DNA from 4 places in the Streptomyces sp. NPDC043878 genome. Region 4 is predicted to be linked to each of the others. Evidence: riboswitches for the same ligand, from Rfam matches in the RefSeq annotation. Region 4 holds a riboswitch; each other region holds the start of a gene.

Region 1 (2,191 bases), on a different contig from region 4:
GAGGTCGGGCAGGTGTACGCGGCGGTCGACCAGGACGGCGTCGACGGCCTCACGCTCATCGAGCCCGGCTACCTGATGCCGCACCCGACCCTCCCGGCGCTCCGGGTCGAGCGGCGCGACGACCTGTGGTGCGAGCCCATCAGCAAGGTGCTGCTGCGCCACCCCTACCTGAGCGACGACGAGTTGGCGGCGACGGCGCGGTCGGTGGCCGGTTCCCTGGCCACGGTCACCATGTCCGGACCCGGCACCGTCGAACTCCAGCCATGCGGCGTCACCAAGGCCACCGGTCTCGCCCTGGCGGCGGAACACCTGGGCCTCGGCCCGGACCGGACCATCGCCTTCGGTGACATGCCCAACGACATCCCCATGTTCGACTGGGCGGCCCGCGGGGTGGCGATGGCCAACGCCCACCCCGAACTGCGGTCGGTGGCCGACGAGGTCACCACGTCGAACGAGGACGACGGCGTGGCCGTCGTCCTCGAACGTCTCTTCCCCGGGCCCCGGAGGGCCTGGCGGCCGGTCTGATCCGCCGATCGGACCGGAGGCCGGCGGCACCGGCGCCCCGGCGCCGGGGCGCCGGCCCTCACGGGCAGTGCTCAGTACGCCCCGAAGACGTTGTCGATCGAGCCGTACCGCGCGGCCGCGTAGTTGCAGGCGGCGGTGATGTTCGCGACCGGGTCGTAGGAGTTCCACGAGGTACCGGCGACGTGGTAGGCCCGGAACGTCGGGTCGATGACCTGGAGCAGGCCCTTGGACGGGATGCCCGCGGCCGCGTTGGAGTCCCACAGGTTGATGGCGTAGGGGTTGCCGGAGGACTCGCGGATGACGTTGCGGTAGATGCCGTTGTACGACCCCGGAATGCCGTGCTGGGCCATGACGGTCAGCGAGGCACGGATCCAGCCGTCCAGGTTGTTGGCGTACCCCAGCGTGGAGGCGGTGGTCACCGTCGGGGTGGCGGCGGAGGCGGTGCTCGCGCCGATGACCGGGAGGGCCAGTACGGCGGCTCCGGTGCCGATGACGGCGAGCCTGCGGGCGAGACGGGCGGTTCTGGTACGTCGGTGCTGAGCGGCAGCGGGCATGACTGTGTCCTCTCCGGCGCCTGCGAGGTGAGCTGTCGGGTTCGGGCGGGAGCTGCCCGGCCACGCCCTGACGGACGTGACTTCACCCCCAGCCGTACCGGTTTGTCCTGGAACTTCCGGTGCGGCGACTTACCTGGGTCCCCCGCTCCTGCCGTGCGGTGTCTTCGTCGATGGGTCTCGGTTCGGGCGGCGGCAGGATTAGGCGTCCACCCGACAGGCCGGGAACGTATGCGAGAGCACATGTCCGGAACAAGTGCCGGAATCGCCATTCGAGCGTTTGACCTTGGTCTGGGGCGTATGGGGTACTTGATCCTTTGCGGATGCCAACTCTCAACTCGCTTTCACTTCAAGGCGGTACGGGCGACGGTGGCGCGGGAGGGGGTCCGGGTGTGCGTGACCCAACTCACGGGCGCGAACAAGTCGCGCAATTCGGGCAATAGGGCTAACTCGTGGTCAACCGGCCGCCGGGGAAATCCACTTCCGTGAGTGCGGGGGAGGGATGGCTGGGGCTGTCCTGTCGGGCGGGTGCGCGTGGGTGGGTGGGTGGGTGGGTCGGTGCGGTCGGCGTGCGGGCCGGTGCGCGGATCCGGCTGCGGGGCCGGCGCGCAGGGCTGTCGGGCGGCCCGGCGCTGGGGGTCACCTTCCGGTGCCGGAACCATCGGGCGGCCCGGCACTGGAAGGGGGCCTCCAGGTGAAAGGGCCCCCGAGGTGGAACGGGACCCCCGGCGCGGCGCCCCTGGCCCATCGCCCCCGTACGCGATTCCGGTGTGCCGGGGTGGGCGACCGTAGGGGAGGTGAAGGTGACGGGCGACGCGGGGGAGTCGGCGGCGATGGCGCGGGGCCCCGGGAGGGGGACACGCGGGGCCTGGTGGGCCGTCCCGTGCTCAGGGGCGTGGGGATACTGCAGGCGAGGGGCCGCAGAGTGTTTCCGGCCGCGCGGGCCGATGGGCCCGGCGGCCGTCGCGATTGGTGACAGATGCGACTAATTTCAGCTAACCCGACAGATATCAGTCCTTATCGAGTGATCAAAAACATTCCGGTCGTGATCCCATACCGCCTGGCCTGGAACCGTGGGCGCTATCGGTGATCGAAACGTGACCGGATACGCTGAC
Region 2 (2,191 bases), on a different contig from region 4:
GACAGCCACCCGCGGTTCCCCAAGAGGCTGCCGGCCGCCGTCCAGCAGGACAACGGCCGGGGCATGGTGATCATCCGCTGGCTGACCGCGGAGTTCGGCGGCAAGCTGAGGGTGCGGCCCACCCGCGAGGGCGGCAAGACGGTCTTCATCGAGCTGCCGTGGACGGTCCCGGTCGCGCCGGTGACCGCGGCGGGGCAGCAGGAGCCGTAGACCCCCGGCACCGTTGCCGGCGCGCCACACGGTCCTTACAGGCGCCGTACGGACGGCTCGCGGCGCCACCATGCCCGCCCGGGGACGCGGTCGGCCTCTGGGGCGCGGAGGGCTTGCGGGGCGCGGGCGGCGGGCGCGGGCCGGCGGGAGCCCGGGAGGCGGCCCGCTCGTCGGCGAGGCCCGTCGGGGGCACCCTCCGGGGAAGCGGCCCCCTCAGGCCGAGACCGACCAGGGGCGTACGGGTGACCAGCGCCCGCGGGTGACCCCGCGGGCCCGGGTGGGACCCCGGGGAGACGGCGGCGTGTCAGGCGACCGCCGTCTCCCCGGGAGAGTCAGTTGACCCGGCCGTACCAGACGCTCTTCGTCCAGATCTTCTGCAGCCGCACCACGTCACCGGTCTTCGGGGCATGCCATATCTTGCCCTTGCCGGCGTAGATCCCCACGTGGTAGACGCTCGAACCCGAGTGGAAGAACACCAGGTCTCCGGCCTTGCGGCTCCTGGCGGAGATGTGGTGCGTCTTGTTGTACTGCTGGGCCGCCGTGCGGGGCAGTTTCTTGCCCGCCTTCTTGAACGAGTACAGCGTGAGCCCGGAGCAGTCGAACCTGCGCGGCCCGGTGGCGCCGTAGCTGTACGGGGCGCCCTTCTTGGAAGCGGCGATGTGCAGTGCCTTCGTCGCCGGTGTGGCGGCCGCGGCGTCGGAGGCGACACCCGGGATCACGACGGAGCCGCCCACCGCGGCGATGGTGAGAGCCGAAGCCGTACCGGCCCGGACCATGAGCGACGGGACACGATTGAGCGCAGTCATGCGCAACCCTTCGTCAGCCGCCTGTGAAGGATGACCTGTCGGATTCGGGCTGGCGAAGTTGCCCGGCCGCGGTTGCGGCTTCACCCCAAGGGCTGCTCGAACCGGTCATGGCGTGACCGTTCCGGCGACCCGTCGTGCTTGGGTCCTCCACTCCTGCCGAACCACTTCTGTCGACCGGTCATCCGCGCGGCGGCAGGACTCGGCGTCCGCCCGGATCGCCCCGCCACTGCGGCGGGGTCTTGTCGTCAGACACGGATCTTGGCTGACAGATGTCCGAAAAACCCAATGGAATCGGTGGTTTGTGTTGTTACTCACCACTCACCCGTTCGGGTGGACACCCCTTTGTTCGAGGGGGCGTTGGAGGGGTCGCGCACCCCCGGACCAGCGATGGAATGTCCGATTCCGCCCTCGGCCCACGCGTGTTGCGCAACTCGGACGGGCCTAAAACAGGACGAGCGCCTACTCCGATCGGCGGTACCCCTTTTGGTCCGTTTCGGCGTCGTCCCGGACACCCGCCGCCGCGCCGGGGCACCGGGAGCGGCGACGGTGCGTCAACTGTCGGCCTCGGCGGGCAGCGTGACGCGGTCCGTGCGGCGCTCCCCGTCCAGCACGCGCAGCGCACGGGCCAGGGTGGGGGCGTGCAGTTCGGTCTCGCCGCGCCGGTGCATCAGCTCCAGGGCGTCCCGCAGCAGGGCCGCCTTGGCGACCAGGGCCTGGGCGGCGCGCAGGCCGCGGTAGGTGTCCCCGGGGCGCGCGGGGTTGATCCGGCCCAGCAGGTCGACCACGTCGAGGTAACGATCGATCAACTCGCCCTCGGCGCGGGTCAGGGCGGGCAGCGGCGGGAGTTCCGGTGGCGGCATCGACGGCTCACCTGTCGCCGGGCTCGGGACGGCGGCCCGTGTGCCGTACGAGCGGCCTTTTCGTCCGGGTGCGGACGCGGGCCGGCCCGCGGGCCGGGACGACGGCATCACCGGGCCGTCCCTCCGGCTGTCCGGGCGGCGAGGGCCGGCGGGGCACGACGCGGGCGCCCGGCAGCGTGAACCGCCTGCCCGGTGTCTCGGTGAACCCGGGTGGGACGTGACGGGCGGACCGTCGGGTCATCGCGAACCCCTCCTCGCGGCAGAGCCGGCTCCGGCAGGGCCGTCTGCGGTGTCTGCGTGGTGTCTCTCCGTGGT
Region 3 (2,191 bases), on a different contig from region 4:
TTGCCACCGAGGGCGAGCGGGAAGACCTCTAGGTCGGATGAGCCGAGCTTGCGGAGAACAGTCATGCCTCAAGTCAACACGCGGTCCGGAGTGCCCCATTCCGTGCCGGCCGCAAAGACCCCGTAAACACGGGAAACCGGTGGTCCTGAGGCCGGGGGGTTGGCGTCAGGACCACCGGGGTCCAGGAGGGCGGGGTGTCAGGGGGTGAGGCCCTTGCCGTGCAGCCAGGCCATCGGGTCGATGCCGTCGGCGCTGCCGCCGGGGTGGACCTCCAGGTGCAGGTGCGGTCCGGTCACGTTGCCGGTGGCGCCCACGCGCCCGATCACGTCACCGGTGCCGACCTTCTGGCCCACGGTGACGCTGATGGACGACTGGTGGCAGAACCACAGCTCCGTACCGTCGTCCAGGGTGAGGATCGTGCGGTAGCCGTAGGAGCCGGCCCAGCCCGCCTCGGTGATGGTGCCGCCGTGGATCGCCTTGATCAGGGTGCCGGTGGGCGCGGCGAAGTCGAGGCCGGTGTGGTAGCCGGAGGACCACATCGAGCCGGCCTGACCGAAGGTCGAGGTGATGGTGTACGAGGAGGTCGGCAGCGTGTACTGCTTGGCCAGCTCCGCCAGGCGCGCGGCCTCGGCCTTCTGCGCGGCGGCCTTCTCCGCCTTCTCCTTCGCGGCGGCGGCCTTGGCCTCGGCCGCCTTCTCCGCCTTGGCGACGGCGGCGGTGGCCTGCTTCTCGGCGGCGGCCGCGGCGACGGCGGCGGCCTTGGTGTCGACCTGGTCCTGCTGCTGCTCGGCCTGGGCCATGATCCGGCTGCGCAGTGCCTCGCCGGCGTCGCTGGTGCCCCGTGCCGTGTCGGCGGAGGTCACTCCGACGCTGCTCAGGGCGGTCGCGGCGCCCTGATCGGCAACCGGGGAGGAGTTGTCGTCCGACAGCAGGGAACCCACGGAGGGCAGGTCGGGGATGGAGATGGACACGGGCGGCTTGCCGGTGTTGGCGCTGGCCATGCCGCCCGCGCCGACGGCGGCTATGACGCCGACGCCGAGGACGGTGGAGCTGCGGGCGAGTCCCCCGCCGCGCTGCTTGGAGACGCGGTGCCGGCCACGTACGGGACGAAGGGACTCCTCGGTGGGATTCCACTCCTCCCACGGACCCTCGTCGGTGCGGAGGCCGCCGGAGCCGAAGGGCTCGGTGCTGCGCGGGCTGGGCACGAACGGGGCATGCGGGGCAGGCGGGTTGGACGCCACGTGGGCGTGCTCCTTTCCTTCCTTCTCGCCTACCGGGTTAGCTGACGGGTTCGGAGCAGGAAGGTCTCCTACGCGCGTAAACCCACCGTGCCGAACGGCGGTTCACATGCGATTCACCCCAAGGTGTGGTTCCCCGGTTCCCTTGCGGGATTCGACGTGTGCGCACGGAGCCGACTCTTGTGACGGCTGGGACGACCGCGCTGCGTTATCGAACGTTAATAGACCCGGGTACCCGTTTCCAAGATGTTCGTCTTGATCATTAAACTTTCCGCGCAGGACTTTCTGGTCATGAGCGGCGGAAAACGGGCGAGTTGACCGCGGATCAGGGAACCGACGGGTACTCACCGGCAGGGACGGCTCCACGGCCGCTCACCCCAGGGCTTCCGACCGCTCACCCGGGGTGACATCGGGCGTCGTGGCGCACCGCACCCTCGCGCGGGGGCGAACGCACCGAGGGCCGGAACCCTTTCGGATTCCGGCCCTCGGCCTTCAGTAGCGGGGACAGGATTTGAACCTGCGACCTCTGGGTTATGAGCCCAGCGAGCTACCGAGCTGCTCCACCCCGCGTCGTTGAAACCAGTGTACGTCATCCGCGGGGCCCGAAGCACACGCGTTGTTCCGGGCCCCGCGGACCACGGCCGAAGGCGTCTCAGCCGAGCAGATGGCGGTTGGGTGCCTGGGCCCGCCGCGCGTACTCCGGCAGGACGACCACGGTGGCGCCCGCCGTCGCGAGCAGCCCGTTCCCGTCGGCCGCCGCGACGAAGGTGTCCGGCTCCCGCCAGGCCGTGACCACCCGCCGTACCCCGGCGTCGAGGATCAGCCGGGCGCAGGGCGCGGGGCGGGAGGCGCGGCGGGCACAGGGCTCCAGGCTGCTGTAGACCGTGGCGCCGGCCAGCCTCGGGTCGGCTCCGAGCTTGGCGAGGGCCGCCTCCTCGGCGTGGACCACCGGG
Region 4 (2,191 bases):
CTGGTCGATCAGGCGCTGCTCGGTGGCGTCGTAGCCGACGAGCTCCGGGCCGATCTGCTCGATGACGGCGAGGACGGCCTTCTCGACACCCTTGCCGTGGTAGCGGTTGGGGTCACCGTCGCGCAGCTCGATGGCCTCGAAGGCACCCGTGGAGGCGCCGGACGGAACGGCGGCACGACCCGTGCTGCCGTCGTCGAGGCCGACCTCGACCTCGACCGTGGGGTTGCCTCGGGAGTCCAGGATTTCCCGGGCTACGACGACGTCGATGGACGGCACGAGCATCTCCTTCTTCAATGTGACGCGGGTACGGCCGGGCCGGGGCCCGGCAGGCGCAGCGCCGCCGGGGCTCTGCGGGACGAGCCTAACCGCCCCGGGGGGATCGGTCGGCCTTCCGGCCACGTCGTGGACAGAACCGAGAGGAAATTGTTTCCGAACGGAACAAAGAGCGGAGCTGCGCGGAGCCCGAAAGCGGGGTGCCGGACAGCAGAAAGCCCCGCTCCGGTACGTACGGGGGAAGACGCACCGGAGCGGGGAGCCCGTGGGGACGGGGGGTGACCCTCACGAGGGCCCCAGCCTGCGGGGCCCGGATGTGAGGGCGCTGTGGTTCGGCTACGGGCCGGGTGTCACTTCAGGTGGAGCTGCTGGCCCGGGAAGATGAAGTCGGCGTCGTCGACGATGTCCTTGTTCAGCTGGAACAGCTTCTGCCAGCCGCCCTTGACCTTGTGCTTCTCGGCGATCGAGCTGAGCGTGTCGCCCTTGACGACCTTGTACTCGCCGTCACCCTTCTTGACCTTCTTGCCGGTCGGGGTGCTGACGGTCTTCTTGGCGGCCGGGCGCTCCGCGGAACGGGAGGCCGGCTGCTCGGAGGTCGAGCGGGTGGTGGCCGAGGAGCTGCTGCTGGAACCGCTGGAGCTGTTCGAGCCGCTGGAGCTGTTCGAGCCGCTCGACGAGGTGCCGGTGCTGCCGGAGCCGCTGTAGCCGGCGCTCGACAGGCCCTTGCCGCAGACCGGCCAGGCACCCTTGCCCTGGGAGGCGAGGACCTTCTCGGCGACGGCGATCTGCTGCGCCTTGGAGGCCTGGTTGGCGGTCGAGGCGTACTGCGTGCCGCCGTACGCGGCCCAGGTGGAGGCGGAGAACTGCAGGCCGCCGTAGTAGCCGTTGCCGGTGTTGATGGACCAGTTGCCGCCGGACTCGCACGCGGCGACGGTGTCCCACTCGGACGTGGTGGCGGCGGAGGCGTTGCCGGCCGCCATGAGCGGGGCGGCGATGGCGACACCGGTGACGCCGGCGAGCGTGGCGACGCGGGTGGCCTTGGACGGGCGGCGGTGCTTGCCCTTGCCGGAAAACAGCATGGTTGATCCCCTCACCGACGCCTGCGAGGTGAGCTGTCGGGTTCGGGCCGGTTGAGTTGCCCGGCCACACCTCCGTGGGAGGCGTGGCTTAACCCCAAGCCGTTCCGTCAACTGCCCGGCGCGGCGCTTACCTTGGGTCCCCCGCTCCTGCCTACGGCGCATTACGCGACGACTGTTCCCGTACGGCCGCTGGCAGGATTCGGCGTTGCGGCCGCCGGGGCTCGTGTTGACGAGCGGTCACGACCGTAGACAGGTGATCCGGCGAATTTCAAAGACGATCAGGGCTTCTGAGAGTCATCCCACACTTTCACCAAAGCGGACATTCGGCCATAAGTGTGACGCGAACTCCCGCTGCTTTTCGCCCGGTTAGACCCCGACTCGCAGGGTCTGACCGGGGGCGATGCTGCTCGGGTCGACACCGATGGCGTCCCTGTTCGCGTCGTAGAGCGCGCGCCACCCGCCGTCGAGGCCAAGGGAGTCGGCGATGGACGCGAGCGTGTCCCCGAGGCGGACGGTGTAGGAGTCGACGGGCGAGGCGTCGCCCTCGCCGGCGACGTGGCGGCCGGCGGAGGGGGCGGCGTCGGTCGTGGCGTCCTCGTCGGCGCTGCCACCGCGGTGCCGGCCGGAGCTCAGCGACCCGGTGTCGACCAGGCTCGAAGTGCCCACGCTCTGCTGAACGTTGTCCGCTTCATCCTGCTTCACCGCACCGGAGGACGAGTTGCCGGAAGTGCCCGGATCGCCCTGATCGGCGCGGGAATCGGCGCTCTTGTCGGCGCCGGCGCCGGAGGCGGTACCGGACTTGGCCGAGTCGTCCTTCTTCTTCGTGCCGGCCCCGGCGC

The links. A riboswitch is a leader RNA that binds a small molecule or an ion and turns the genes downstream of it on or off. The one in region 4 is predicted to bind cyclic di-AMP.
Region 1: linked by a shared signal. The riboswitch ahead of AC07AZ_RS06525 (transglycosylase SLT domain-containing protein) and the one ahead of AC07AZ_RS23595 (transglycosylase family protein) in region 4 are both predicted to bind cyclic di-AMP.
Region 2: linked by a shared signal. The riboswitch ahead of AC07AZ_RS21860 (C40 family peptidase) and the one ahead of AC07AZ_RS23595 (transglycosylase family protein) in region 4 are both predicted to bind cyclic di-AMP.
Region 3: linked by a shared signal. The riboswitch ahead of AC07AZ_RS03705 (M23 family metallopeptidase) and the one ahead of AC07AZ_RS23595 (transglycosylase family protein) in region 4 are both predicted to bind cyclic di-AMP.

The regions. Positions count from the first base shown of each region.
Region 1 covers NZ_JBWKDW010000003.1:169,539-171,729, forward strand. The annotation lists gene AC07AZ_RS06520 (HAD family hydrolase) at 1-525, shown strand, start outside; gene AC07AZ_RS06525 (transglycosylase SLT domain-containing protein) at 597-1,079, opposite strand; cyclic di-AMP (ydaO/yuaA leader) riboswitch at 1,082-1,250, opposite strand.
Region 2 covers NZ_JBWKDW010000015.1:135,271-137,461, forward strand. The annotation lists gene AC07AZ_RS21855 (ATP-binding protein) at 1-210, shown strand, start outside; gene AC07AZ_RS21860 (C40 family peptidase) at 543-1,016, opposite strand; cyclic di-AMP (ydaO/yuaA leader) riboswitch at 1,020-1,199, opposite strand; gene AC07AZ_RS21865 (hypothetical protein) at 1,568-1,876, opposite strand.
Region 3 covers NZ_JBWKDW010000002.1:19,108-21,298, forward strand. The annotation lists gene AC07AZ_RS03700 (aldo/keto reductase) at 1-65, opposite strand, end outside; gene AC07AZ_RS03705 (M23 family metallopeptidase) at 198-1,241, opposite strand; cyclic di-AMP (ydaO/yuaA leader) riboswitch at 1,253-1,408, opposite strand; tRNA gene AC07AZ_RS03710 (tRNA-Met) at 1,735-1,808, opposite strand; gene AC07AZ_RS03715 (dihydrofolate reductase family protein) at 1,891-2,191, opposite strand, start outside.
Region 4 covers NZ_JBWKDW010000017.1:92,592-94,782, reverse strand. The annotation lists gene eno (phosphopyruvate hydratase) at 1-282, opposite strand, end outside; gene AC07AZ_RS23595 (transglycosylase family protein) at 624-1,352, opposite strand; cyclic di-AMP (ydaO/yuaA leader) riboswitch at 1,356-1,521, opposite strand; gene AC07AZ_RS23590 (transglycosylase family protein) at 1,719-2,191, opposite strand, start outside.